3 regions of the Sphingobium phenoxybenzoativorans genome follow, and region 3 is predicted to be linked to each of the others. Evidence: predicted binding sites of a transcription regulator. Region 3 holds the regulator's gene; each other region holds the start of a gene.

Region 1 (9,859 bases), 640 kb from region 3:
CGAGATCCTGTTCCTCTGTCATCGCGTTCCCTTCCCCCCTGATCGCGGCGACAAGATCCGCTCGCATAATCTGCTGCGCCGGCTGTGCGATATCGCGCCGGTCCATGTCGGCTGTTTTGCCGACGACGCGCGGGACATGGGGTTCGCCACCGAACTTGGCGACATGGCGGAAAGCCACAAGGTCATCCCGCGCAATAACAGCCGGATGCTCGCGGGACTGAAGGGCTTGGCCAATGGCCAGCCGATGCTGGTCGCCCTGTTCGATCATCCCGCCATGCATGACTGGGCGCGCATGATCCTTGCGACGCGCCCCATATCGGCTGTGGTCGCCTATTCGGCGCAGATGGCGCATTTCGTGCCGGTCCTCACCGCGGGCCAGCGCTTCGTCATGGATTTCGTCGATCTCGATTCGGCCAAATATACCGCCTATGGAGAAGGACAGGGCGGACCGCTCGGCTGGATCAACCGGCGCGAGGGCAGGGTATTGCTCGATTTCGAGAAGGCGGTTGCCGCGCGGGCCGATGTCAGCACCTTTGTAAGCGAGGCGGAAGCTGCGCTGTTTCGCGCCGTCAGCGGTCTGGGCGCGGACAAGGTGCGGCCGCTCGAAAATGGCGTGGCGCTCGACTATTTTTCGCCTGATGCGCAGTTTGAGCATCTGTCTGCCGATGAGCGCGGGGCGGGGCCGTTGCTCGTTTTTACCGGCCAGATGGATTACCGCCCGAATATCGAGGCGGTGGACAGCTTCGCCAAGATCAGCATGCCGGTCATTCGGGAGGCCTATCCCGACGCCCGTTTCGCGATTGTCGGCCGCAGCCCGACGCCGGTGGTCGAGGCGCTGGGGGCGCTTCCCGGCGTGGTCGTGACCGGCGGCGTTCCAGATGTCAGGGGTTGGCTTGCCGCCGCCGATGTCGTGGTTGCGCCCCTGCGCATTGCGCGCGGCATCCAGAACAAGGTGCTGGAGGCGATGGCCATGGCACGCCCGGTCGTCGCCTCGGCGCAGGCGTCGGAGGGGATAGATGTGCAATGGGACCGGCATCTGCTGGTCGCCTCCAATGCGGGGCAGGAGGCGTCGCTCGTCCTCAAGCTGCTTTCCGATCCCGCCAAGGCGGCGGAACTGGGCCGGGCGGCGCGTGCCCGTATGGTCGAACGCTATGACTGGAGCGCCACGCTTTCGGGCCTGCCCGCATTGATCCGCGGATGAACCGCGCATTCCCCATGCCACGCACGTCGTCCATCGGAGAGCAACTCGATGGTTGGCGCGGACATATTTTTGCGCTTGGCTTCGTTTCCCTCGCCATCATCCTTCTGTTCGTCCGCGACGTAACGGACATGGCGGCGATCTGGTGGGGAGCGTCCACCTATGGCCATTGCCTTTTCATCCCGTTCCTGATCGCCTGGCTGGTGCAGCAGCGGCTTGGCGGCCTGCGCAGGCTCAACCCGGTCGCCTGGTGGCCGGGCCTGCTATGGCTTGGAGCGGGGGCGCTGTGCTGGCTGGCTGGCGACGCCGCCAGCGTCGCGCTGTTCCGGCATCTTGGCGTGGTGATCATGCTGCAGGGGGCCGCCATCGCCATTCTGGGCGCGAATGTCTCGCGGGCGCTCGCCTTCCCGATCTTCTATGGCTTCTTTCTGATTCCCTTTGGCGAGGAAGTGGTTCCCACGCTGCAGTTGCTGACGGCAAAGCTGGCGGCGGGTCTGTTGGGAATCGCTGGCGTGCCCGCGCATCTCGACGGCATCTTCATCTCGACGCCCACCGGCTATTTTGAAGTGGCGGAGGCCTGTTCCGGCGCGAAATTCCTGATCGCCATGACCGCCTATGCAGTGCTGGTCTGCAATGTCTGCTTCCAATCCTGGGGCCGCCGGGTCGCCTTCACGATGGGCGCGCAGCTCTTGTCGATCCTCGCCAATGGCGTCCGCGCCTTCGCCACCATTTACGTCGCGCACCTGACCACGGTGGACGCGGCGGTGGGGTTTGATCATGTCGTCTATGGCTGGGTATTCTTCGCCCTGATCATGACCGTCACCATGGCCATCGCCTGGCCCTTCTTTGATCGGAAGCCCGGCGATGCGGTGTTCGATCCCGCAATGCTGCAATCGCGCGTTCCAGGCGCGGGACCGCTTGCCTATATCGCGCCCGCCGCGCTTGCCCTCGCTGCATTCGCGCCCCTCTGGTCCTACGCCACGGCTGCGCGCGCCGAACCCGTGCCGTCAAATCTCGCATTGCCGCAAGTGCCGGGCTGGCAGAGGACGGATGCGCCACAGGCTTTCCCATGGACGCCGCGCTTCGACGGAGCGGACCATCTGGCGCTTGGCCGCTACCACGATTCGCATGGCGCCATGGTCGACCTCGCCATTGCCGTGTTCGACCGGCAGGAGGAGAAGCGTGAGCTTGTCGGCTTCGGGCAGGGCGCGGTCGATCCGCAGGGGCAATGGGTCTGGTCCTCGCCCGCGCGCGCGCCGGCCGATGCGCGCGGCGAGCAGATTACCGCGCCGGGGCCGGTCGTCCGCCATGTCGTCAGCTTCTATGCGCTGAACGGCGTGGTCACGGGCAGCGCGGGCAAGGTGAAGCTGGAGACGCTGAAGGCGCGGCTGCTGGGTGGCGACCAGCGCGCCGTCGCGATCCTGGTGTCGGCGGAGCAGGCGGACGGCGCGCCCGCAGACGCCGCGATAGCCGCATTCCTGCGCGATCTGGGGTCCATAAAGGAACTGGCTGACGCAAGCGCAGGCATCCGCTAAGGCCCCTCCATATGTGCGGCATTGCGGGCATCTTCCATCTTGAAACGGCGAAACCGGTCGACCCTGCGCGCGTCAGGCTGATGACTGACGCCATCGCGCATCGCGGGCCGGACGGGGCGGGCGTTTGGACCGCGCCCGGCGTGGGCCTCGGCCATCGCCGCCTGTCGATCATTGACCTTGGCGGCGGCGCGCAGCCGATGCTGACGGAGGATGAAAGCCTGGCCGTCACCTTCAATGGCGAAATCTACAATTTCGCCGCCTTGCGCAAGGAATTGGAGGCGAAGGGGCATCGCTTCCGCACCAACAGCGATACCGAAGTCATCCTGCATGGCTACCGCCAATGGGGCGAGGAATGCGTGAAGCGCTTCGACGGCATGTTCGCCTTCGCTTTGTTCGATCGGCATGCGCAGTCGCTCTGGCTGGTGCGCGACCGGCTCGGCGTGAAGCCCCTTTATTATGCGCAGGTGTCGGACGGCAGCCTGCTGTTCGCGTCGGAACTGAAGGGCCTGCTCGTCCACCCGCTGCTGCGCCGGGAGCCGGACGTCCGCGCGGTCGAGGATTATATGGCCTATGGCTACGTCCCCGATGACGCCTGCTTTGTCGCCGGGGTCAGGAAATTGGGTGCGGGGGAGACGCTTCGCCTGGTGCGCGGCAAGGGCATGTCAGCGCCGCAGCGCTATTGGGACATGAGCTTCGCCGACCGGAGCAATGCGCGCGAACCGGCGCTGGAGGAGGAGTTGGTCTCCCTGATGCGCGCCGCTGTCCATTCGCGCATGGTCGCGGACGTGCCGTTGGGCGCATTCCTTTCGGGCGGCGTTGACAGCAGCAGCGTCGTCGCCCTGATGGCGGAGGCCAGCCCGCGCGCGGTCAAGACCTGCACGATCGGCTTCGACGTCGCCTCGCTCGACGAGACGGCCTATGCCGACCGCATCGCCCGGCGCTTCGCCACCGACCATCGCACGCGCATTGTCTCGCCGGACGATTTCGGCCTGATCGACCGCCTGGCCCACCATTTTGACGAGCCTTTCGCCGATGCCTCTGCGCTGCCGACCTTCCGGGTGTGCGAACTGGCGCGGGAGGAGGTGACGGTCGCTCTGTCCGGCGACGGCGCTGACGAGGCGTTCGCCGGATATCGCCGCCATCTGTTCCAGTATCAGGGAGAGCGGGTCCGCTCCCTGATTCCCGCCTCCGTGCGACAGCCTGTGTTTGGAAGGCTGGGCCGCTGGTATCCAAAGGCCGACTGGGCGCCACGTTTCCTGCGGGCAAAATCGACCTTCATCGAACTGGGGCAGGATGGGGCGGAGGCTTATGCGGCGTCCGTCGGCGTCACCCCCCACGCCATGCGCCAGCGTCTCTACAGCGACTCCATGAAGGCCGCCCTTGCCGGTCATCGCGCCGAGGACCGCTATGTGCGGGCGATGCGCGACGCGCCGGCGCAAGAGCCGCTGGATCGCGCGCAATATGCGGACATGAAGATATGGCTTCCCGGCGATATCCTGACCAAGACCGACCGGATGAGCATGGCGGTGGGGCTGGAGGCGCGTGAGCCGTTGCTGGATCACCGCCTGATGGAATTTGCGGGGCGGTTGCCAGTCAACATGCGAATCCACGGCAACAGCGGCAAATATCTGATGAAGAAGGCGATGGAGGCCTATCTGCCGCAGGATATTCTCTATCGCCCCAAAATGGGCTTCGTCACACCGATCAGCGACTGGTTCAGGGGCGCGCTGGCGAAGGAGGCGGCTGGCATCGCAGGAGGGTCTGCGCTGGCGCGGACGGGTTGGTTCGACCTGAAAGCCGTTGCAAAGGCTGCGGCTGATCACAAATCCGGCATGTCGGATCATGGCCGTCTGCTGTGGCAATTGCTGATGCTGGACAGGGCGTTGGGGCGAGTTTTCAACCTCGGCTGAGGATACAGTGTTACGCAATCGCAACGACGATTGCGTTTGTTGCAATCGTATTACTGATCTTCGCAATTGCGGTAGAAACGGACATCCCGCAAAGAGAATGTGCCTTTCAGGCATCCTCTCCTAAAACTTTTCGGGCTGATCTTCGGATCGGCCCTTTTTTTTGGGCTCAGATTATACTAAAGGCCGGTTGCTGCTGCCGCGCCGAACTATAAAAAGTATTTGGAGCGGAGCCGCCGGTAAGACCGGCATGGCGAGGCTGCGGCATGGGGGATCGAGCCGCGTCACGCGCTCTCCCCCATCCCCTTTTTTCAGGTCCATCAGTATTGGCTCTGTGCGGCCAGAAAGCGCTGCGTGCTCCTGCGAAAGCAGGAGCCCAGTTCCGCCGTCTGATCTGGAATCCTGTTTTCGCTGGCGCGCGCCCGTCATCTCAATCGGGCCGAACTCTATTTGTCGTAACGCGCGCTCATGAAATAAAGGCCATCCGGCGGCGCGTTCAGCCCCAGTTCCGCGCGATCCTTCGCCGCCAGCGCGCGCGACAGGTCCATGCCGGTCCACTTCCCGGTTCCGACCAGAGCGAGGCACCCGACCATCGACCGCACCTGATGATGGAGGAATGAGCGGGCGGCGGCGTCGACAATCACGCTTTCGCCCTCCCGCCGGACATCCAGCCGGTCCAGCGTCTTGACGGGACTGGCCGACTGGCAATGCGCCGACCGGAATGTCGTGAAGTCGTGCAAGCCCACCAGACTCTGCGCCGCGTCATGCATCGCCGCGACGTCCAGCGTCTGCGTCACCCGCCAGGCCAGGCCGGAGTCGAATGTCAGCGGCGCACGGCGATTGACGATACGATATTCATAGGCGCGCCCGATGCAGGAAAAACGGGCATGCCAGTCGTCGGCGACGGCTTCACAGCCCAGGATAGCCACCGGGTGCGGGCGAATGGTGGCGTTGATGGCTTCCATTAGGCGAAAGGGCGTGATCGGCTTTTCAATGTCGGCATGGGCGCGCATCGCCCGCCCGTGGACGCCCGCATCCGTGCGCCCGGCGGCATGGATGATGGCGTTCTCGCCCGTTATGGCATGGATCGCATCCTCCATCGCCTGCTGGACCGACGGGCCATGCGCCTGCCGCTGCCAGCCCATGAAGGGGCGGCCGTCAAATTCCACCGTGAAGGCGAATCGCGTCACTCAGCCATCCACCCGCGTTCCTGCCGGCATATCGAACCCGCGCAGCAATTCGCCTGCGCTCATCGCTGCCTTGCCCGCGCGCTGGATAAGCGTGGGGCGAATGCTGTGACGTCCGCAGCCCAGCAACAGGCTGTTGTCCAGCAACGTCCCGGCAGGTCCGCTCGCATCCTCGCAATGTGCGGCGAGGATGCGGAACCGCTCGCCGCCATATGCGAAGAAGGCGCCCGGAGCCGGATTGAACGCCCGCACCTGACGTTCGACCTGATGCGCATCTTGGGAGAAGTCGATGCGGGTTTCCGCCTTGTCGATCTTCGCTGCATAGGTGACGCCCTCCTGCGGTTGGACCACGGGCGGATGTTCGTCGAGGGCGTCGAGCACGTCCAGCATCAGTTCCGCCCCCGCCACAGCGAGTTCTGCCGTCAGCGCGCCCGCCGTCTTGCCCTCGACCGGGGTCACATGCTTGGCGCGCATCGGCCCGGTGTCGAGGCCCGCCTCCATGTCCATGATGGTGACGCCGGTCACATTGTCCCCGGCCAGTATCGCCCGCTGGATCGGCGCAGCGCCTCGCCAGCGCGGAAGCAGGGAAGCATGGATATTAAGGCAGCCATGGCGCGGCGCGTCCAGGATCGCGCGGGGCAGGATCAGGCCATAGGCGGCGACCACGGCGACATCGGCGTTCAGCGCGGCAAAGGCGGCCTGGACTTCCGCTTCCTTCAGGCTGACGGGCGTGCGCACCTCTATTCCCATCTCCTCCGCCCTCGCATGGACGGGGGAGGGGCGCAGCGCCTTGCCCCGGCCCGCGGGGCGTGGCGGCTGGCTATAGACAGCCACGACATCATGCCCCGCCGCCGCCAGTCGTTCCAGCGCCGGCACCGCAAAATCCGGGGTTCCCATATACACTATCCGCATGCCGCCCTCTCAAGACCTTGCGGGGGCGGAGCGCAAGACCTTATGTGCAGGATATGGCGTCCCCCGAAATCGATGCGCTGACACAGGCGCTCTCCCGGCTTCCCGGTCTTGGTCCCCGGTCCGCGCGGCGGGCGGTGCTGCACCTGCTGAAGAAGCGGGAGGCGGCGATGGCTCCGCTGCTGCGCGCGTTGGAGGCGGTGAATGACCGGCTCTCGACCTGCCATATCTGCGGAAATGTCGATACGGTCGACCCATGCGGCGTCTGCACCGATCCGCGCCGGGACAGCCGGGCGCTGTGCGTGGTGGAAGATGTGTCGGATCTGTGGGCGCTGGACAAATCCCGGCTGTTCCCCGGCCGCTTCCATGTGCTGGGCGGGTGCCTGTCCGCGCTGGATGGCGTGCGGCCGGAGGATCTGGCCATCGATTCGCTGATCGGCCGGGTGTCGGCTGGCGGCATTGACGAGGTGGTGCTGGCGATGAACGCCACGCTCGAGGGGCAGACGACCGCCCATTACATCGCCGAACGGCTGGAGGGCTATCCCATCCGCCTGACCCAGCTCGCCCATGGCCTGCCCGTGGGCGGGGAGCTGGATTATCTGGATGAGGGCACGCTGGCGCAGGCGCTCCGCGCCCGGCGGCCGCTTGGCTGAACGATGCGCTCCGTCGATCAGTGTGACCGGAACAAAGCGCGACCGGATGACTTGATATTCCGCCGCCTTTCCCATATTTTCCGGTGATATATGGCTATTCTTCCTATCATCGAGACACCGGACCCTCGACTCCGCACCATCTCGACGCCCGTTGAGGCGATCGACGATGATCTTCAGCGCCTGATCGACGACATGTTCGACACCATGTACGACGCGCCGGGCATCGGCCTTGCCGCGATTCAGGTGGGCGTGCCCAAGCGCCTGCTGGTCATCGACCTGCAGGAGCCGGAGGAGGAGGGGGGCGATCCCGTCAAACATCCGATGGTGTTCATCAACCCCCAGATACTGGAAGGGTCGCAGGACCTGTCCGTTTATAATGAGGGCTGCCTGTCCGTCCCGGAACAGTTTGCGGAGGTTGAGCGCCCGGCGAGCATCCGGGCAAGCTGGATGGACCGCGACGGACGCATCCGCGAGGAGCGGATCGATGGGCTTCTCGCCACCTGCCTTCAGCATGAGATGGATCATCTGGAGGGTGTGCTCTTTATCGATCATCTGTCCCGCCTGAAGCGCGAGATGCTGCTCAAGAAGCTGACCAAGGCCCGCAAGGCGGCCTGATCTTTCGGGCTGGTCAATATCAGTATCAGCCGTTTGCCCTGAGCTTGTCGACGGGCTGTCCTTCACTTGAAAAGAAGTGCAGCCCCCTTCGGCGAAGCTCATGGCGAACGGGTGTGCGCTATCCAGATGGGATTGATGTTCAGCTCTGACCTTGCCAGCGAAGCGCTGCGCCGGTAAGTTCTCATTTCGTTCCTGTTTTTGAGAGCTTGCCCGGATGGACCCTGTAACCCTTGCGTTGATCGTCCTTGCCGTATTCGTCGCGCTGGGAATCGGGTGGTTCCTGGGCGGCAGAGGGTCGGCCGCGCTCATCGCCGAGAAGGCGGACCTTGCTGACCGGCTCGAAAAGACGACCGAACAGCGTAATGCGGCGTTTAAAGATATAGCTGTAGAGCAGGAACGCGCCGGGCAGGCCGCCGGTCTGCGCGACCGGCTCGATATCGTGCAGGCGGAGCGGGAGGCTGCCCTGCGCGAACTGGCGGCGCTCCATTCCGACCAGCGTGCGCGCACCGAAGCGTTCGAAGCGCAGATCAAGGCGCTGACGGAGGCGAAGGAGCAGCTTTCCGCGCAGTTCAGCGAGATTGGCGGCAAATTGCTGGGCGAGGCGCAGCGTCAGTTTCTGGAGCGCGCCGATCAGCGGTTCGGCCAGGCGCATGAAAAGAGCGAGGCGCAGTTGAAGGCGCTGCTGCAGCCCGTCAACGAGACCATCAAACTTTACGACCAGAAGATCAGCCAGATCGAGCAGCAGCGCACCGAAGCCTATGGCAATCTCACCGGCCTGATCGAATCGATGCGGGTGGGGCAGGAGGCGGTGCGCAGCGAGGCGCAGCGGCTGGTCAATTCGCTGCGCGCTGCCCCCAAGGCGCGGGGCCGGTGGGGCGAACAGCAGCTTCGCAATGTGCTGGAAAGCTGCGGCCTGTCCGAACATGCCGATTTCCAGACCGAGGTCAGCGTGGAGGGCGAGGATGGCCGCCTGCGGCCGGACGCGATCATCCGCGTGCCCGGCGGCCGGGCGCTGGTGATCGACGCGAAAGTCTCGCTCAATTCCTATCAGGACGCCTATGGCGCGGACAGTGAGGAGGAGCGCCGCCGCCACATGGCCGCTCATGCTGCCGCGATGAAGGCGCATGTCGATACGCTGGGCCGCAAATCCTATGCCGATCAGTTCGACGAGGTGCCCGATTATGTGATCATGTTCGTGCCGGGCGAACATTTCCTGTCGGCAGCGCTGGAGCAGGAGCCTTCGCTCTGGGACTTCGCCTTTTCCCGCAGGGTGCTGCTGGCGACGCCGACCAACCTCATCGCCATCGCCCGCACCGTCGCTGCGGTGTGGCGGCAGGAGAAGATGGCCGACGAGGCGAAGCGCATCGGCGCGCTGGGCAAGGAACTCTATGAGCGCATGGCCGTGGCCGCCGGGGCGCTGCGCAAGCTCGGCAACCGCCTCAACGGTGCCGTGGCGGATTACAACGCCTTCTCCGCCAGCTTCGAAACGCGGGTGTTGGTCACTGGGCGCAAGTTTCGCGACCTGAATGTCGAAACCGGCGGCAAGGAGATCGAGATGATCGAGCCGGTCGACGCGCTGGCCCGCATGCCGGGATCGCCGGAGGGGCTGCGGGCGCTCCCGGATCTGGCCGAACCGGGGGCGGAAGCGGCGGAGTAAGGGGTGACTGTCATTCTGATTGACCGGAAAGGCGATGTGCTCCTGCGAAGGCAGGAGTCCAGGCCCCCGCTCTGAACTGGACTCCTGCCTTCGCAGGAGCACCCCATTAAACCCGCTCCGTCTTACCTCGGAAATCAATCTTCGTTCGTCCTGATGGAAGTCGGCGGACTTTGCGCAGCGCTTCTGTGTCTCGACTTC
Region 2 (9,859 bases), 380 kb from region 3:
GCCCAGGCCATAGACCTGCGGCTCGCAATCAGCATCCAGCGCGAACTGGCGCTTGAGGATTTTGGTCAGGTGCCCCCGCGCGCCTTCCGCGAAGAAGGTGTAGCGGGCGTGCAGCTCCAGCCCAGGCTGCCAGTCGCCCTTCTTCTCGCCATCGCGGGCAATACCCATGTCGCCCGTTGCAACGCCCTTCACCGACCCGTCCTCATTATAGAGGATTTCTGCGGCGGCGAAGCCGGGGAATATCTCCACGCCCAGCCCTTCCGCCTGCTCGCCCAGCCAGCGGCACAGATTGCCCAGCGACCCGGTATAGGTGCCCTTATTGTGCATGAAGCCGGGCGTCATGATGTGCGGCATCGAAAACTGCTTGGTTTTCGTCAAAATCCAGTGCCGGTTGTCCGTCACCGGCACTTCCGCCAGCGGGCAGCCCTGCTCACGCCAATCGGGGATCAGCTCGTCCAGCGCCTTGGGGTCGATCACCGCGCCGGACAGGATATGGGCGCCGATTTCCGACCCCTTCTCCAGCACGCAGACGGACAATTCGCTGCCTGCCTCGTTCGCCAGTTGCTTCAACCGGATCGCTGCGGACAATCCGGCCGGTCCGCCGCCCACGATGACGATGTCATAGGGCATTGATTCCCGGTCGCTCATAATTCCTCCTCCTCACGACCGGCGGCATGCACGCCCCCCTGGTCAGCATGTCCGGTCATCGCACCCATCTAACGGTTTGACAGATTGGGCGATGACCATTCTTGACCCCCTCGTCAACCTCTGACCCTGTGCAGGTTATGCGGGGAATTGTGCAGAATGGACCGGCGGATGCCGCCGAGTCCCTCTTGTCGTGGTGGGCGCTCGCCGGGGTCGATCACGCCGTCAACGAACTGCCGGTCAATTGGCTCCGTCCCGCGGTTGCGCCCGCACGTGTCAGACCAGCGTCACCAGGCGGAGACGCACCTCGCGTTGATCGCCCGGACGCCCTGCCCAATGACCTGAGCGCCTTCCACGCATGGCTGACCACCCACCCGTCCATCCATGAGGCTGGCTGGTCGAGCCAGCGCATCCTGCCGGCCGGCGCGCAAAACGCCGCGATCATGGTCATTTGCGATTTGCCCGATCCGGAGGATGCCGAGACGGGGACATTGCTCTCCGGCAATTGCGGCGCGCTGTTCGACGCCATGATGGCCGCAATCGGCCGGTCCCGGCAGGATATCTACCTTTCTTCCCTGTCCGTGACCCGCGCGCCCGGCGGCATTTTGCATGATCAGGACCTGGAAATATTGGCGACCCGCATGCGCCATCACATCGCCCTGGCCGCTCCGCAGCGCCTGTTGCTGCTGGGAGAAAAGACGAACCGTGCACTATTGGCGGCGGACTCGCTCGAACGTCCGTCCGGTTTGCAGTCCGTTAACCATCCGGCGGGCACGGTGCCCGCAATAGCCAGCCGTCATCCCCGGTTTCTGCTGAAACACCCGGAGGCAAAGGCGCAAAGCTGGCGCGCTCTGCAATATCTGATTGAGGACCTGCCTTCGTGATCCGTACCGCTTTCGCCTGTTTGGTATCCCTGGCCGCTATATCGGTTATGCCGGTCGCTGCGGCGGCGGAAACCACCCCGGCCGGTCGCGAAAATGCCGTTCCGGCGCAGTTGAGCGAAACAGACGCCGTTCGCGCGCGGTCGATCTTCTCCGCGATTCGCGGCGGCCGATGGACCGAGGCGAAGGCGCTGGTCGCCGCCATGGGGGAGAAAGACCCGCTCCGTCCGGTCGTCCTGTCTGAAATCTATCTCGGCAAGAATTCGCCCAGGGTGGAGTTGTTCGATCTCCTCGCCCTCCTGAACAATTCCAACTGGCTGCCGGAAGCCGACCAGCTCAGCAAGCTGGCGCAGAAGCGCGGCGCGCAGACCCTGCCGGAACTGCCGCAGGTGCAGAAGCTAGTATGGATGGGCGCCGCCCCCCGCCGCGAATATGTCGCCTCGGTAAAGACCGACCTCGCCGCCCAGGCGCTCGGCACGCAGATTCTTCCGCTGATCAAGGCGGACAGCCCTGGCGCGGCGGAACCGCTGATCGACGCGGCCGCGCCTACCCTTACGGCCGAGGGCTTGATGGAATGGCGTCAGCGGGTCGCCTGGTCCTATTATATCGGCAATGACGACACCAATGCCCGCCGCCTCGCCGCCAAGGCTTTGGAGGGCGGCGCAGGCGGCGACTGGCGCGTTCAGGCGCACTGGACCACTGGTCTTGCCGCCTGGCGTCAGAATGACTGCAAGGCCGCCGCCCCCGCCTTCGCCAATGTCGCCGCGCTTGCAGGCAATGCGGACATGCGCTCGGCCGGGGCCTATTGGGCCGCCCGCGCCTATATGACGTGCGGCGAACCGGCGAAGGTCGAAAATCTGCTGCGCACCGCCGCCCGCGCGGATGAGACATTCTACGGCCTGCTCGCCCGCGAAACGCTGGGCATGCCGGTGGGCACGGCGGGCGCGGGCCGCTTCGGCGAGGCGGACTGGCGCATTCTGAAGGACAGTCCCGCCGTTCGCGCCGCCATCGCCCTGAACGAAATTGGCGAGAACGGCCTTGCCGATCAGGCGCTGCGACGTCAGGCGCAACTGGGCGGCACCGCCCAATATACCGCGCTTCTTCGCCTTTCCAGCGCGCTCGACCTGCCGCAGACCCAGCTTTGGCTCGCCCATAACGGACCAGGCGGCAAGCAGGCGGCGAGCTTCGCCCGCTTCCCCGCCCCGCATTGGCGGCCGGATGGCGGCTGGCGCGTCGATCCCTCGCTGATCTACGCCCATGCGCTGCAGGAATCCGGGTTTCGCGCCGATGCCGTCAGCCCGGCTGGCGCAGTCGGGCTGATGCAGGTGCTGCCCGGCACCGCTGGCGATGTCGCCGGTGGAGCGGTGGGCGCGGCCCAGCTCTACAATCCGTCGACCAACATGGAATATGGCCAGCGCTATCTGGAGCAGCTTCGCGACATGAGCGCGACCGGCGGGCTTCTGCCCAAGGTCATGGCCGCCTATAATGCCGGCCCGCTGCCGGTCTCGCGCTGGAACAGCCAGGTGAAGGATGGCGGCGACCCGCTGCTGTTCATTGAATCCCTGCCCTATTATGAAACCCGCGCCTATGTGAACATCGTGATGCGGAATTACTGGATGTATCAGATCCAGGCCAAGGGTTCCGCCGATTGCCTGACCGGCATGGCGCAGGGCATGTGGCCGAAATTCCCCGGCGCGAAGGGCACGAAACTTGTGCGCCTTGGCGCGCCAAGCGGGTTTTCCGCCGGTGCCGATTGACGAGAGCATAGCGTTTACGCCGGTACGGATCGCTGTCCTCACCGTATCGGACAGCCGGTCCCCCGCTGAGGATAAATCCGGCGACACGCTCGTCGCGCGGATAGAAGCGGCGGGCCATATCCTCGCCGCCCGCTATCTGGAGCGGGACGACAAATCCGCCATCATCGCCCATCTGCACGCCTGGATCGACGATCCGCAGATCGATTGCATCATAACCACTGGCGGTACGGGCGTCACCGGCCGCGATGTAACGCCCGAAGCGCTCGCCGCCGTACAGGACAAGGAAATCCCCGGCTTCGGCGAACTGTTCCGCTGGCTCAGCTTTCAGAAAATCGGCACCTCCACCATCCAGTCCCGCGCCACCGCCTGCGTCGCGCGCGGCACCTATATTTTTGCCCTCCCCGGTTCGACCGGCGCAGTGAAGGACGGCTGGGACGACATATTGGTCACTCAGCTCGACAACCGCTTCCGCCCCTGCAATTTCGTCGAACTGATGCCGCGTCTGCGCGAGGCATAGAGAGGCGCGAACGGCTGCCGGTCATCAGGCCGACGTGACGGCGCGTTCAGGATACATTCCTGTCCTACACACCCCGCCAATGCTATTTCTCCCGCGTCCTTGAAACCGTAGGAAGCGCCTTGTCATGCCATTGAAAATCGTGAATTTCCGCATGGCCAACGTACGACTTCTACGGCCAGCCAGCCGTGCAGCGCAGCCTTTCCCGGCAAATTTGAAAAACACGGTTCATACCCGCAACTTCCGCAACTTAGCAGGTTTGCCGCGGCATTCGCCTTGCCTATTTGTTCACTTTATGTTCCAATACGGTATGGGAAGAAACGGCGGGCGCGGCGCCACGCGCAACGAAGCAAGTACGCGCTTTCAGCTTCCCATGCGGGAGGCTGACGGCGATTGGCTCGACGCGCTGGAAAGCATTGACGGCCAACCGCCTAAACTTCGCACGACGGTAACTGTCGAGCATCCACGCACCATCATCACCCGCAACGCTTCTCCCGATATCGCCTTCGATCAGTCGATCAATCCCTACAGGGGCTGCGAGCATGGCTGCATCTACTGCTTCGCCCGGCCCACACACTCCTATCATGACCTGTCGCCAGGCATCGATTTCGAAACGAAGCTGTTTGCCAAGCCTGATGCGCCGATGCTGCTCCGCGCCGAGCTGATGAAGCCGGGGCACAGGGTCACGCCAATTGCGATGGGCACCAATACCGACCCCTATCAACCGATAGAGAAGGACTGGCGCATAACCCGGCAGATCATTGAAATCCTCTCGGAAACCCGCCACCCGCTCTACATAACGACCAAGTCGGACCGGGTGCTGCGCGATATCGACCTGCTGGCCGACATGGCCAGGGACAATCTTGTTGGCGTCATGCTGTCCGTCACCAGCCTCGACCCCAGGGTCGCCCGCACGCTCGAACCCCGCGCTCCGCACCCGGAGCGCCGGATTGCCGCGATCGCCAGGCTTAACGAAGCTGGCATCCCGGTTTACGCCTCCATCTCTCCCGTGGTCCCCGCGATCACGGATCATGAAATGGAGGCGTTGATAGAGCGTGTGGCGCAGGCTGGCGCCAGGGACGCCTTCTTCATTCCCGTCCGGTTGCCGCATGAGGTCGCTCCCCTGTTCCGCGCATGGTTGGAGACCCATTATCCCGATCGCGCGGGCAAGGTGATGAGCATTATCAGGGATCTGCGCGGCGGACGGGATAACGACCCCAATTTCGGCAACCGAATGCGTGGCCAGGGCATATGGGCGAAATTGCTGCGCACCCGTTTCGACAAGGCCCGCCAGCGCTTCGGCCTGGGCGGTCCGCGCATGGTCCTGCGCACCGACCTGTTCCGCCCGCCGGAGGGCGACCAGTTGCGGCTGTTCTAGACGCTACGAGGAAAGCTCCACATCCGCATATTGCGTGCGCAGGGCCGTCTTGAGCAGCTTGCCTGTCGCCGTATGTGGCAGGCTGTCGGCAAAGATCACCTTGTCCGGCAGCCACCATTTCGCGACGCGAGTGGACAGATGGTCGCGCACCTGCGTCTCGCACAGCGCCGCGCCCGGCTTGGGCACGACGATCAGCAATGGCCGCTCATCCCATTTGGGATGCGGCAGGCCGATCGCCGCCGCCTCGGCCACGCCGGGGCAGCCCAGCGCCTCATTCTCCAATATGACCGAACTGATCCACTCGCCGCCGGACTTGATGACATCCTTGGCCCGGTCGGTGATCCGCATCATCCCGTCCGGCGTGATGGTTGCGACATCGCCCGTATCGAACCAGCCCTCCTCATCGACCGCCGGGCCGCTCTCATCCTGGAAATAGCGCTCGATGACCCAAGGACCCCGCACCTGCAGCCGGCCACTGCTGATCCCGTCGCGGGGCAGCACATTCCCGGCGTCATCAACGGTCCGCATCGACACGCCATAGGGCGCACCCCCCTGATATTCGAGCAGGTCGAGTTGCTCCTCGCGCGACAGAGCCTCGAAATTCGCGCCCTTCCGCGACACGGTGCCGATAGGCGACAACTCGGTCATGCCCCACAAATGGCTGACGCCGATGCCCAGGTCCATCAAGCGCGACACCATGGCGCGCGGCGCCGCCGACCCGCCGATCACCACCCGCTGGAGGGGCGGCGGCGCGGTTCCGGTCGCGTCGGCATGGGCCAGCATGCCCATCCACACGGTCGGAACGGCCGCGCTGTGGGTCACCTGCTCGGCCTTCATCAGGTCGCACAGCGCTTCGGCCTCGTTCGTCGCGCTCAGCACCAATTTGCTGCCCGCCATCGCCGTGGCGAAGGGTATGCCCCAGGCGCAGACATGGAACATCGGCACGACCGGCAAAACCGCGCTCGCCGACCCAAGCCCCAGGCAATCGGGCTGTATGCCGCCAAAGGCGTGCAACACCGCCGACCGGTGAGAGAAAAGCACGCCCTTCGGGTTTCCGGTCGTCCCACTGGTATAGCAGAGCATGCAGGGGTCGCGCTCATCCCCCTCAGCCCAGCGGTAATCCCCATCTTCGGCCGCTGTCAGACGGACATATTCAAGCGGGGCTGGCCCATCGAAACAGATGAAATGCGCGATGGTCTGAAGCTGCGGCTTCAACCGGTCGACAAGCGGCGCAAGCGCTGCATCGTAGAACAGGACCCGGTCCTGCGCATGATTGGCGATATAGATGATCTGATCGTCGAACAGGCGCGGGTTGATCGTATGCAGCACCGCACCCATGCCGATCGCGCCATACCAGGCCGCGACATGCCGGCCATGGTTCATGGCCAGCGTCGCCACCCTGTCTCCCGGCCTGATGCCAAGACGTTCGAGCGCCTGCGCAACCCGCCGCGCTTCATGTGCGACCTCCGCCCAGTTGCTCCGCTCAATCGAACCATCGGCATAGCGGCTGACCACCGGCCGCGCCCCATGTTCCTGCGCGGCATGATCAATCAGCGTCGATATGCGCAGCGCGAAGTCCTGCATCCCGCCTATCATCATCGCTCTCCTTATGGCGTGATGATGCGACTGAATGATCCGCGACTCAAGCGGCTGTTATTCGGGCTGCTGCGCGCTTATCCGGCCGCCCGCATCGGGCTGACCGACCGCATCTGGGACCGGCGGGAACGCACCCGGTATCCATCCTTGTTGACCGGCATCGTTTCGAACCGGTGGATAGCGACGCCGGGCACATTGCCTATCGCCTCCACCAGATCGGCATCGATGGTGAAGTCGTCGCCGATGAACAGGTGGGCCATGCCCCCTTCCGGCAGAGGAGCGCGCAGGAATGCCTCGCTCCTGCCGCCGCGGCTCCGCCCCATAATGGCGGCAAGCGCATGCACAGCGCCATCATCAGCGACATCGATCCACAATTCCATCCGGGCCGAATTGGCAATCTGGCCCAGCGCCTGCGCCAGCCGGATGGTGACGCGCGGCGTCTCCTCGCCCGGCTGCCGGTCAAGCTCGACGGAAAAGAGCGCGCAATCGCCTTCCTTCCACAGCGCCTCGATCAGCTTGCAACTATCCTCATCGAAACAGCTTGCCTGGAACTGGCCGCTGGCGTCCGATAGCGTCGCCGCAACATACCGGCCGCCGCGCCTCGTGTCGCGCCACCGCACTTCCTCAATAAGCGCCGCCATCGTTGCCATCGTCCGTCCACCGGCGTCGCTTGTTGGTTGGGCGCAGATCAGGCCATAGCTGCGCGCGCCCTTCGCCTCGGCAATGTGACGATAACGGTCCACAGGGTGCGCAGAGAAATAGAAGCCGAAAGCATCCTTCTCCTGCGCCATCTTGTCGGCGTTCGACCATGTTTGATGCGGCGGAATGCGCACATCGGCATGGGCGATCTCCTCGCCGCCGAACAAGCCGCCCTGCCCATTCTGCCGCGCCTCGGCGGCGCTCGCGGCCACCGACAGGATCGTCTCCGCCGCCGCATGGACGCCTGCGCGGTCGGCATGAATGCTCTCAAACGCGCCCGCGGCCGCCAGGCTTTCCAGTTGCCGCCGGTTCAGCAGGCGCGGCTCCACCCGGTCTGCAAAATCGTCAAGACTGAGGAAGGGGCCATTGGCGTCGCGTTCGGCGACCAGCACCTCCATCGCCTTCTCACCCACGCCCTTCAGGCCGCCCAGCGCATAGCGGACAGCGAAGCCAAGCCTGGGATCGCCATCCTCCGGCAGTTCCACCGCTTGCACGGAAAAATCCGCTTCGCTGACATTCACATCGGGCGGCAGGCAGGTCAGGCCCATGCGCCGCATATCGTCGACGAACACCGTCAGCTTGTCGGTCAGGTGGATGTCATACGCCATGGATGCGGCATAGAATTCCGCTGGATAATGCGCCTTCAGCCAAGCCGTGTGATAGGCAAGCAGCGCGTAGGCAGCCGCGTGCGACTTGTTGAAGCCATATCCCGCAAACTTGTCGATCAAATCGAACAGTTCGTTCGCCTTCGCCTTGGGAATCTCGCTCCGTTCGGCGCAACCCTTCACGAAGCGTTCGCGCTGCGCGTCCATCTCCGCCTTGATCTTCTTGCCCATCGCGCGGCGCAGAAGGTCTGCGTCGCCTAGCGAATATCCCGCCAGGATCTGCGCGGCCTGCATCACCTGTTCCTGATAGACGAAGATGCCATAGGTCTCTTCCAGGATCGGCTTCAGCAGTATGTGGGGATATTCAATACTCTCCTGCCCGTTCTTGCGGCGGCCGAACATCGGGATATTGTCCATAGGACCAGGCCGGTAGAGTGACACGAGCGCGATGATGTCGCCGAAATTGGTCGGACGCACGGCGGCCAGCGTCTTGCGCATGCCCTCCGATTCCAACTGGAACACGCCGACCGTGTCGCCCCGCTGGAGAAGATCGTAAACCGCCCCGTCATCCCAGGCGAGCGTCTCCAGCTCGACGGTCACGCCGCGCTTCTTGAGCAACTGAACGGCTTTCTGCAGCACCGACAGTGTTTTTAGGCCAAGGAAGTCGAATTTCACCAACCCCGCACCCTCGACATATTTCATGTCGAACTGGGTCACCGGCATGTCGGAGCGAGGATCGCGATACAGCGGCACCAGCTTGGACAGCGGCCGGTCGCCGATCACCACGCCCGCTGCGTGAGTGGAGCTGTGCCGGGGCAAACCTTCCAGCTTCATCGCATAGTCGATCAGCCGACGCACCTGCCCATCGCCCTTATATTCCTGAACGAACTCGGTCACGCCGTTCATCGTGCGCTCCAGCGTCCACGGATCGGTCGGGTGGTTCGGCACCAGCTTGGCGAGGCGGTCGACCTGGCCATAGCTCATCTGGAGGACGCGCCCGGTATCCTTCAGCACGGCGCGGGCCTTCAGCTTACCGAAGGTGATGATCTGCGCCACATGGTCGCTGCCATATTTATTCTGGACATAGCGGATCACCTCGCCACGCCGGGTTTCGCAGAAGTCGATGTCGAAGTCCGGCATCGACACGCGTTCCGGATTAAGGAAACGCTCGAACAGCAGGCCAAGCTGCAAGGGATCGAGATCGGTGATCGTCAGCGCCCAGGCCACGACCGACCCCGCACCCGATCCACGCCCCGGCCCCACCGGAATGTCATTGTCCTTCGCCCATTTGATGAAGTCGGCAACGATCAGGAAGTATCCGGGGAAGCCCATCTGGATGATGATGTCGGTCTCAAACTTCAGCCGGTCGAGATAGGGCTGCCGTGCTTCCTCGCCGGTAATGCCCAGCTTCTCCAGCCGCGCCTCCAGCCCCGCCGCTGCATCCTCTCGAAGCTGCCGGGCCTCGCCCTCCAGATCGCCGGCAAGGCTGGGCAGGATCGGCTTGCGTTTTGGCGCCGCCACGGCGCAGCGCTGCGCGACGACCAGCGTATTGGCCAGCGCCTCCGGCAAATCCTCGAACAACCGCTTCATCTCGGCCGCCGGTTTCATCCAGGCGTCGGGAGAGCTTCTCCGGCGGTCGGCATTGTCGACATAGGCGCCGTCAGCAATGCAGAGCATCACGTCATGCGCCTCATGGAAATTCTGCTCGGCAAAGCAGGTGGGGTTCGTCGCCACCAAAGGCAGGTCGCGGGCATAGGCCAGATCCAGAAGGTGCGGTTCCGCCC
Region 3 (9,859 bases):
TAAGGCGCGGGCGGAACTGGCGGCGCTGCTCGGCGTGCCTGTCCACCTCTACCTGCATGTGAAGGTGAAGGCGGACTGGGAGGATGACCGGGGCGTGTACCGCGACATCGGCCTCGACTGGGTAGAATAAAGCCCCCCAGAATCCCTTTGAATAACGCCGCGCGGGCGCTAAGCGGGATGGCATGATCCTCGTCATCGACAATTATGACAGCTTCACCTGGAACCTGGTCCATTATCTGATGGAATTGGGCGCGCAGGTTGAGGTCGTCCGCAACGACGCCATGTCGGCGGGGCAGGCCCTGTCATCGGGCGCGCAGGCTTTTCTGCTTTCGCCCGGTCCCTGCACGCCCAATGAAGCGGGCATCAGCCTTGATATGGTTTCCGCCTGCGCGGAAACCGGCAAGCCGCTGCTGGGCGTGTGCCTCGGCCATCAGGCGATCGGCCAGCATTTCGGCGGCAAGGTGGTGCGCGGCGGCCTGATGCACGGCAAGACGTCACCGGTCAATCATGACGGCACCGGCATGTTCGAGGGGCTGCCCTCCCCCTTCACCGCCACCCGCTACCACTCACTGATCGTCGAGGATATTCCTGACTGCCTGGCGGTCAACGCCACGGCGGAGGATGGATCGGTCATGGCGTTCCGGCACAAGACGCTGCCGATACATAGCGTGCAGTTCCACCCGGAAAGCATCGCGACGGAACATGGCCACGCCATGCTGGCCAATTTCATGACGATCGCAGGCATGCGGGTGAAGGAGCGAGCCTGAACCACCCCTCTTGATCCTGCCCCTCTCGACTCATCGGGCTTTCCGCCGCTAAGGCACGCCCGATGACCACCCTGCCCGATCCTTCCCGGCCTCTCGATGCCGATGAAGCCGCGTCCGCATTCACGGCTATACTGGACGGCACGGTAAGCGATGAGGCAATCGCGGCTTTCCTGACCGGTATGAGCCAGCGCGGTGAGACCGCCCCGGAGATCGCCGCCGCGGCGCAGGCGATGCGGGCGCGCATGATCCCTATCGAAGCGCCGGAGGGCGCAATCGACGTGTGCGGCACCGGCGGCGACGGCCATCACACGCTGAACGTATCGACGGCCGTGTCGCTTGTCGTTGCGGCCTGCGACGTGCCGGTCGCTAAGCATGGCAACCGGGCTGCCTCGTCCAAGGCGGGGGCGGCCGACACGCTGGAGGCTCTGGGCCTTGATCTCAACCATGTGGCGGAACAGGCCGAGCGTTCGCTGGCGGATATCGGCATCTGCTTCCTGTTCGCGCAGAATCACCACCCCGCGCTGAAACGGCTGGGGCCGATCCGCAAGGCCATCGGCCAGCGGACGATTTTCAACCTGATGGGTCCTCTCGCCAATCCCGCGCGGGTGAACAGGCAACTGGTCGGCATCGCCCGCCCCTCCTATGTTCCCATCTATGCCGAAGCATTGGCGCAACTTGGCATCAACCGCGCGATGGTGGTGTCGGGCGACGAGGGACTGGACGAGCTTTCGGTCGCAGGCGGCAACGACATTGCGGACGTAACGGACGATGGCGTCGTCGCCATGCGCCGCTGGTCGCCCGCCGATGCCGGCCTGCCCACACATCCCATCTCCGCCATCCGGGGAGGCGACCCGGCGCATAATGCCGCCGCCCTGCGCGCCTTGCTGCTTGGCGAGACCGGCCCCTATCGTGACGCCGTACTGTTCAACGCCGCCGCCGCGCTGATGGTCGCGGGCGAGGCGAACGACCTGCGCGAAGGCGTGGAGGAGGCCGCTGAGGCCATCGACAAGGGCCTTGCCAATGCCCTGCTCAATTGCTGGATAGCCTATAAATGACCAACAAGCTGATCGAAATCTGCGATGTGAAGCGGGACGAGGTCGCCCGCCGCAAGGCCGCAACCTCCCTCTCCAGCCTGCATGAGCGCGCCGCCGGGCAAACGCCGCCGCGCGGCTTCCGCGCCGCTCTGGATGCAAAGGCGCAAAGCGGATATGGCCTGATCGCGGAGATCAAGAAAGCCAGCCCGTCCAAGGGCCTGATCCGCCCCGATTTCGATCCGCCAGCTCATGCCAAGGCCTATGAAGCGGCGGGCGCGGCCTGCCTCTCGGTTCTTACCGACGAGCCATATTTTCAGGGGCATGACGATTATCTGATCGCCGCGCGCGCCGCCTGCACCCTGCCTGTCTTGCGCAAGGATTTCATGGTCGATCCCTGGCAGGTGCTGGAGGCCCGCGCGTTGGGCGCCGATGCCATCCTGATCATAGCCGCCGCTCTGGATGACGCGGAAATGGCGGAGATTGAGGCAGTGGCGTTGGATCTGGGCATGGACGCTCTTGTCGAGGTGCACGACGCGCAGGAACTGGAGCGTGCGCTGAAGCTCAAATCGAGGCTGATCGGCGTCAATAATCGCGACCTGCGCGATTTTACCGTGGATTTCGCCCGCACCTATGAACTGGTTGGGCAAGCGCCGGAGGGATGCACCTTCGTCGCGGAAAGCGGCCTGACCTCCCATGCCGATCTCGCCGCTATGGCCGGGCATGACGTGCGCTGCTTCCTGGTTGGCGAGGCGCTCATGCGGCAAGCCGATGTCGAAGCGGCGACGCGCATGCTATTGACGGGGACATGAGCGGCCTCACCCATATCGACGCCGATGGCAGCGCGCGTATGGTCGATGTGTCGGCCAAGGATATGACCGTGCGCGAAGCGGTGGCGACCGGCCGGATCAGCATGTCCGCGGACGCCGCCAGGGCGATCGCCGATGGCCTGGTGAAAAAGGGCGATGTGCTTGCCGTCGCTCGCGTCGCCGGCATCATGGCCGCGAAAAAGACCGCCGACCTGATCCCGCTTTGCCATCCCCTGCCGCTCAGCGCAGTGACGGTGGAATTCGCGCTGGACGAAAGCGGCGTCACCGCGACCGCGACGGCGCGCATCGCCGCGCAGACAGGGGTTGAGATGGAGGCGATGACCGCCGTCTCCGTCGCCTTGCTGACCGTCTATGACATGGCGAAGGCGATGGACAAGGCCATGGTCATCGGCAATGTCCGCCTCCTTTCCAAGACCGGCGGCAAGTCTGGCGACTGGCGGGCGGAACCGTGAGCCTCCGCCCATGAGTTTGCTGCCCGTCACGGAGGCGCAAAGGCGATTGCTCGACGCGGCCCCCCCTCTGGGCGGGGAAACGACACCGCTGGACCAGTGCATCGGACGGTGGCTGACCGGGGATGTGCTTGCGCGACGCGACCAACCCTGGGCCGACCTGTCCGCCATGGATGGTTACGCCATCCGGCATTCTGACTTGCCCGGACCTTGGCAGGTCGCAGGCGAAAGCGCGGCGGGCGACGCCTCCCTGGCTCCTCTGAGCAGTGGACAGGCGATGCGGATTTTCACCGGCGCGCCATTACCGTCCGGCGCGGACATGGTGGTGATGCAGGAGGATGTGACCCGGACCGGCGACGTCATGCGGCTAGCTCCCGGCGTCACGCCGCGCGCGGGCGCGCATGTGCGCCGGGCCAGATCGGACTTCGCCATTGGCGACACGCTGATCGAAGGCGGCACCCGGCTCAATCCCGCCCATATAGCGCTAGCAGCGATCGGCGGATATGGCGCGCTGCCGGTCGGACGCAAGCCGCGGATCGCCATAATCTCCACCGGCAGCGAACTGGTCGAGCCGGGCGAGGATGCGCCGCCGGGCCGCCTGCCCGCGTCCAACGCTGTGATGCTGGGCGCTATGCTGTCCGCTTTCCCGTGCGAGGTGGAGCAGGTGGGGATCATCTCCGATTCGCTGGACATACTGACCCACGCCTTCATTCGTGCGAAAAGCGCCGACATCATCGTCACCACCGGCGGCGCGTCGGTTGGCGATCATGATCTTGTGCGCCCTGCTCTGGAAGCGGCCGGTGGCGCGATCGATTTCTGGAAAATCGCCATGCGCCCCGGCAAGCCGCTCATTTCGGGCAAGCTGGATTCCGCGCTTGTGATCGGGTTGCCCGGCAATCCCGTATCGGCATTCGCCACGGCGACGCTTTTCCTGCTGCCCGTCATCCGCAAACTTGCAGGCAGCATCTCTCCCCTGCCCGTGCCGCTTATGACGCCGCTCGGCGAGGCGATGGACGCCAACGCCAGTCAGCGCGACGCCTATCTCCGAGCCACCCTGACCGACGGCTCAGTGGCGGTATCGGGCGAACAGGATAGCGCGATGCTGCAATCGCTTGCGCGCGCCAATTGCTTTATAATTCGTCCTGCGGGCGTACCGGCTGCGCACGCTGGAACGCTTGTACCGGTCATCACCTTCTGACGCCTGATCCCGCGCAATGGGCTTTTATTGATATTGGGCCTTGCCGGGGAAGAAATCGCGGCGGCGCTCGTCGCCCAACTGGCGCTGGCGCTTCTCATACGGGTTGCGGCGGCGGTCTTCCACCTTGCTGCGTTGTTCTGGCATTTCTGGCTCCGCCGTCATCATGACCGGAAAAACCGCTATCCCGGCTTTCCGGTTCCGCGGGATGCGACGAAGCGTTGCCGCTTGACTTGCCACCATGTGTTTCCTATGCGTTCTGCATCCGTTCCATAAATGGTGACAGATCATGATGACGTCGAAACAACAGGAACTGCTCAGCTTCATTCACCGGCGGCTTGAGGAGGGTGGCGTGTCGCCTTCTTTCGAGGAGATGAAGGATGCGCTGGACCTGCGTTCCAAGTCCGGGATCCACCGATTGATCAGCGCGCTGGAGGAACGCGGCTTCATCCGCCGCCTGCCCAACCGGGCGCGAGCGCTCGAAGTGCTCAAGCTGCCGGAGGGCATGGAGCGGGCGAAGAAGCCCGCGCTGGTTGCAGCGCCCAAAGCGCCTGCGCCGATCATGCCGATCGCGGCCAATGATATCATCGAAATTCCCATGCATGGCCGCATCGCCGCCGGTGTGCCGATAGAGGCGATGGAGGGGCAGAATATGCTGTCTGTTCCCGCCGCGCTGTTGGGTGCGGGCGATCATTATGCTCTGGAAGTGGCCGGGGACTCCATGATGGAGGCTGGCATTCTCGACGGCGACTTCGCGCTGATCCAGAAGACCGACGTCGCGCGCGAGGGGCAGATCGTCGTCGCCCTGATCGACGAGAGCGAGGCTACGCTCAAATATTTCCGCCGCGAGGGCCCTCGCGTCCGGCTCGATCCGGCAAATTCGGCCTATGAGCCGCAGCTTTATGATGCGGCGCAGGTGCGCATCCAGGGTAAGCTTGCCGGGCTGCTGCGCCGGTATAATTAAGGCGCAACTTTTCCGGCCTTTTGGCGGGAATATTGTGAGAAATGCGAGGGCGACGTCATCCATGGATGGGCGTCGCCTTTTCGTTTCACGGTCTTTATCACGCCCTGCCGCAAATAGACGGCGACGCCGCCTGTCCGGCGAAGCATGGACCGGTCGATCTTCAGCCAGCGCGGATTGCAGGTGCGCGGCAACCGCCTTTCGCTGACCACGACGTCGGCGGCGGCGCAATCGCGCGCAAGCTGGCTGGCGGGAACCAGATCGAAACTGCGGGTCGCGAGCATTCGCCAGCGGCGTTCTCCTCGTACGATATCGACATTGCACAGGTCCCGGCTGCATCGCGCCGCCGGGATATCCGCAAAGGCGGCGAGTTCACCGTCATAGCCCGCGCTTTCCGAAAGCGCGTCCCGCACATAGTCGCCCGCCTTGTCACGTAATATCGCCATGCCGCCATCGGGCAGGCGTATGGCGACATGGCGTCCGTCGCCCGTCACCATAATGTCGGGTTTTGGCGTCATGGCGATCATGGCCGCGCCCGTCAGCACGGGCAGCAGGCCGATCCAGCGCGCCCGGCTCCGCCACAACAGGCACCAGAGACCGCCCGCCACCGTCAGCCCGAACGCCACGGAAGAAGTCGCAGGCGTCAGCGCGACCGCGCCGGGACTGGCGGCGACCGCGTGCGCGACAATGAGCAGGAGCGCCAGCGCCTTCTCCACGATCCACCAGGCCGGGAAGCCAAGCCCCGCAAGATCGAGAAACAGCGCCAGCGCCTCGAACGGCATGATGATGAAGGTGGTCAGCGGAATGGCGATAAGATTTGCGATCGCTCCAAGCATGCCCGCCTGGTGGAAATGGAACAGAGCGATCGGCATCAGGGCAATTTCAATCGCGAGGCCAGTCAGGAAAAGGCCCAGCAGCTGACGCAGAAATCGCACAGGCATCCCCTCCTCCCGCGCCGATACCAGCGCGCGGAACCGGGGATGTTCGCCAAGGGCGACAATCACGGTCACGGCCGTAAAGCTCATCTGAAAACTTGGACCGGCGACCGATTCCGGCCACAACAGCAATATGAACAGCGCGCCCGCCGCCACCAGCCGGAGCGTCAGAGAATCCCGGCCAAGCGCAAGGCCGCCCAGCACGAGCAACGCGGCGACGCAGGAGCGCACCGTTGGCACGTCCGATCCCGTCAGCAGGGTGTAGCCGATGCCCGCCGCAGCGCCCCCCGCGGCGGATAGAAGCAGCAACGGCCATCGCAGCGCCAGCCTTGAACTGAGCGCCAGCAGGCGGAGGATCAGGAAGATCACTGCGCCGATCAGCGCAGTGACGTGAAGGCCGCTGATCGACAGCAGATGGGCCAGACCGCTTCGCCGCATCGCTTCCGCATCGTCTTCGGGGATCGCTCCCCGATCACCGGTTGCAAGGGTTGCCGCGATTGCGCCCGGTCCGCCCTCTACCCGCGTCTGGATATGCGCGGAGAGGCGCTGCCGCAACGAGGGACCGCCACCAGCCGGCGTTTCGACAATCTCTATAGGCGGCAAAGCCTTCCCCGTCGCGCCGATCCCCACGAAGAAGGCGCGTTGCGCAAAATCATAGGCGCCCGGCACGGCGGGCGGCGCAGGCGGCATCATGCGCGCGCGAAAGGCGATGACAGCCCCCTCCGCCAGCCCCTCTGGCCGGTCGGCGTCCGCAATATTGACCCGGACCCTGGCGGGCAGGTCAGGCCGCTCCAATGGCGTCAGCACCAATCGCGTGCTGCCCTGCGCCGGAAGCGGCTCGATACGCGTGATACGGCCGGCCATCTGAACGAACGCCGCGCGCGCCAGCGGCGGCTCACCGAACGCCACCGCCTTGCCCCAGATGATCAGGCACCCCATGCAGGCCAGAAATCCGGCCGCGGCCAGCATCATGCGCAGGCGGGAACCGGCAGGAAGCAGCGCCGCCGCCACGATCAGCGCAGCGCACAGGAAACACCATCCCATCCATGCGAAAGGTCCCGGCAAGAGGAACCATGCCGTAATGCCGCCACCCAGCGCCACCGGCGCCCAGAGGGCAATATGTTCCCTCTCCTTTTCCAGCCAGCGCTCGATGACCGAAAACAGGACGGAAAAAGATAGTCCGCCCCAACGCTTAGTGGAGGTTTGTCGTGGCTCAAAAGCCATGCTAGGGGGCGTGCGATCCATGAGGTTAAGCAGGAATGTCGGGGAATCGTTGAGTGAGCGCAACAACTGAAAACGGCACAAAAACAGGGCCGGTCGTTACGCGTTTCGCTCCTTCACCCACTGGCTATCTGCATATTGGCGGCGCTCGCACCGCCCTTTTCAACTGGCTGTTCGCCCGTCACCATGGCGGCAAATTCCTGCTTCGCATCGAGGATACGGATCGCGCGCGCTCGACCGAGGCGGCGATCGACGCGATCTTTGACGGGTTGGACTGGCTTGGCCTGTCCGGCGACGAGCCGCCTGTTTTCCAGTTCGCCCGCGCCGCGCGCCATGCCGAGGTCGCCCACGCGATGCTGGAGGCGGGCCATGCCTATCGCTGCTATGCGACGCCGGAGGAACTGGCGGAATTGCGCGAACAGCAACGGGCCGCGAAGCAGCCCATGCGCTATGACGGCCGCTGGCGCGACCGCGATCCGTCCGAAGCGCCGGCGGGCGCGCCCTTCGTTATCCGCATCAAGGCCCCGCGAGAGGGCGAAACGGTCATCGAAGATGCCGTACAGGGCCGTGTCGTTGTCCAAAATGCTGAGCTGGACGACATGATCCTGCTGCGGTCGGATGGCACGCCCACCTATATGCTGGCCGTGGTGGTCGACGACAATGATATGGGCGTCACCCATGTCATTCGCGGCGACGACCATCTGAACAACGCCTTCCGCCAGCTTACGATCATCAAGGCGATGGACTGGAAGGTGCCGGTCTACGCCCATATCCCGCTGATCCACGGCGCAGATGGCGCGAAACTGTCGAAGCGTCACGGCGCGCTCGGCGTCGATGCCTATCGCGACGACATGGGCATGCTGCCGGAGGCGGTGATCAACTATCTGCTCCGTCTTGGCTGGGGTCATGGCGATGAGGAAATCATCAGCCGGGAACGGGCCGTCGAACTGTTCGACCTTGCCGGCGTCGGCCGCTCCCCGTCGCGCTTCGACATCAAGAAGCTGGAAAATCTGAACGGCCATTATCTGCGAGAAGCCGATGACGCCCGCCTCGCTACACTGGTCGCCCCACGAGTGGCTGCGCTGATCGGGCGGGAAATGTCCGCCAATGACAGCAGCTTGCTCGCACAGGCCATGCCGTCGCTCAAGCCCCGCGCCAAAACGCTGGACGAGATCGCCGACGGCGCTTTGTTTCTTGTCAAACAGCGCCCGCTGGATTTTGACGAGAAGGCCGCGCTTCTGCTAGACGATGCGGCGCGCACGCTGTTGCAGACAACTGCCGACGCCCTTGGCCAGGTTCCTTCCTGGACGATGGACGCGATCGAAGAAACAATACGCAGCGTAGCAGAGGACGCCGAACTGGGCCTTGGCAAGGTAGCTCAACCCCTGCGTGCAGCGCTGACGGGGCGGACCACTTCGCCGGGGATATTCGACGTACTCTTCCTCCTCGGGAAAGATGAAACATTATTGAGATTGTCGGACGCCCAACGGGTTTCCGCGAACTGACGCGAATGAAGGAGAACGAAGTGGCCGACACCAAAGCCAAACTGACCCTTGGAGAGAATAGCAAGGAATATCCGATCCTGAGCGGCACGGTCGGTCCGCAAGTGATCGACATCCGAAAGCTGTACGGCGATACGGAGATGTTCACATTCGACCCCGGCTTCACGTCGACGGCGAGTTGCGAATCCGCCATCACCTATATCGACGGCGACCAGGGCGTCCTTCTTCACCGGGGCTATCCCATTGATCAGCTCGCGGAAAAGTCGAGCTTCATGGAGGTCTCCTACCTGCTGCTACACGGCGAACTGCCGAGCAAAGCGGAGCTGGAGAAGTTCGAATATACCATCAACCGCCATACGATGGTGCATGAGCAGCTTTCGACCTTCTATCGCGGTTTCCGCCGCGATGCGCACCCGATGGCCATCATGTGCGGCGTGGTCGGCGCGCTTTCGTCCTTCTACCATGACTCCACCGACATCAACGATCCCAAGCAGCGGCTGATCGCCAGCCACCGCCTGATCGCGAAGATGCCGACGATTGCGGCCATGGCTTACAAATATTCGGTGGGCCAGCCCTTCCTCTATCCACGCAACGACCTGTCCTACGCCGGCAATTTCCTGCGCATGACCTTCGGCGTCCCGGCCGAGGAATATGTGGTCGACCCGGTGGTCGAGGATGCGATGGACAAGATCTTCATCCTGCATGCCGACCATGAGCAGAACGCATCGACTTCGACCGTCCGTCTTGCCGGTTCGTCGGGCGCCAACCCGTTCGCGTGCATCGCGGCCGGCATCGCCTGCCTCTGGGGTCCGGCGCATGGCGGCGCGAACGAAGCTGCACTCAACATGCTGCGGGAGATCGGCACCGTCGATCGCATCCCGGAATATATCGCCCGCGCCAAGAACAAGGACGATCCGTTCCGCCTGATGGGCTTCGGCCATCGCGTCTACAAGAATTTCGACCCCCGC

The links. Region 3 encodes LexA, which represses DNA repair genes until DNA is damaged. Its sites were predicted from a motif close to GTTCCNCNCTTGTTCT; they were not measured.
Region 1: KFK14_RS09210 (DNA recombination protein RmuC) is a predicted target of LexA. The motif match lies at 8,182-8,197, and genes of this name have one in related genera.
Region 2: KFK14_RS14540 (PA0069 family radical SAM protein) is a predicted target of LexA. The motif match lies at 4,084-4,099, and genes of this name have one in related genera.

The regions. Positions count from the first base shown of each region.
Region 1 covers NZ_CP073910.1:1,895,094-1,904,952, forward strand. The annotation lists gene KFK14_RS09175 (TIGR03087 family PEP-CTERM/XrtA system glycosyltransferase) at 1-1,201, shown strand, start outside; gene xrtA (exosortase A) at 1,198-2,733, shown strand; gene KFK14_RS09185 (XrtA/PEP-CTERM system amidotransferase) at 2,745-4,643, shown strand; gene truA (tRNA pseudouridine(38-40) synthase TruA) at 5,087-5,830, opposite strand; gene fmt (methionyl-tRNA formyltransferase) at 5,831-6,739, opposite strand; gene recR (recombination mediator RecR) at 6,793-7,389, shown strand; gene def (peptide deformylase) at 7,480-8,004, shown strand; gene KFK14_RS09210 (DNA recombination protein RmuC) at 8,219-9,661, shown strand.
Region 2 covers NZ_CP073910.1:2,914,088-2,923,946, forward strand. The annotation lists gene KFK14_RS14520 (electron transfer flavoprotein-ubiquinone oxidoreductase) at 1-648, opposite strand, end outside; gene KFK14_RS14525 (uracil-DNA glycosylase family protein) at 798-1,529, shown strand; gene KFK14_RS14530 (lytic transglycosylase domain-containing protein) at 1,526-3,283, shown strand; gene moaB (molybdenum cofactor biosynthesis protein B) at 3,273-3,800, shown strand; gene KFK14_RS14540 (PA0069 family radical SAM protein) at 4,108-5,175, shown strand; gene KFK14_RS14545 (long-chain fatty acid--CoA ligase) at 5,179-6,771, opposite strand; gene dnaE (DNA polymerase III subunit alpha) at 6,849-9,859, opposite strand, start outside.
Region 3 covers NZ_CP073910.1:2,537,790-2,547,648, forward strand. The annotation lists gene era (GTPase Era) at 1-130, shown strand, start outside; gene KFK14_RS12380 (anthranilate synthase component II) at 183-767, shown strand; gene trpD (anthranilate phosphoribosyltransferase) at 830-1,822, shown strand; gene trpC (indole-3-glycerol phosphate synthase TrpC) at 1,819-2,610, shown strand; gene moaC (cyclic pyranopterin monophosphate synthase MoaC) at 2,607-3,080, shown strand; gene KFK14_RS12400 (molybdopterin molybdotransferase MoeA) at 3,091-4,275, shown strand; gene lexA (transcriptional repressor LexA) at 4,562-5,236, shown strand; gene KFK14_RS12410 (ComEC/Rec2 family competence protein) at 5,233-7,392, opposite strand; gene gltX (glutamate--tRNA ligase) at 7,446-8,894, shown strand; gene KFK14_RS12420 (citrate synthase) at 8,915-9,859, shown strand, end outside.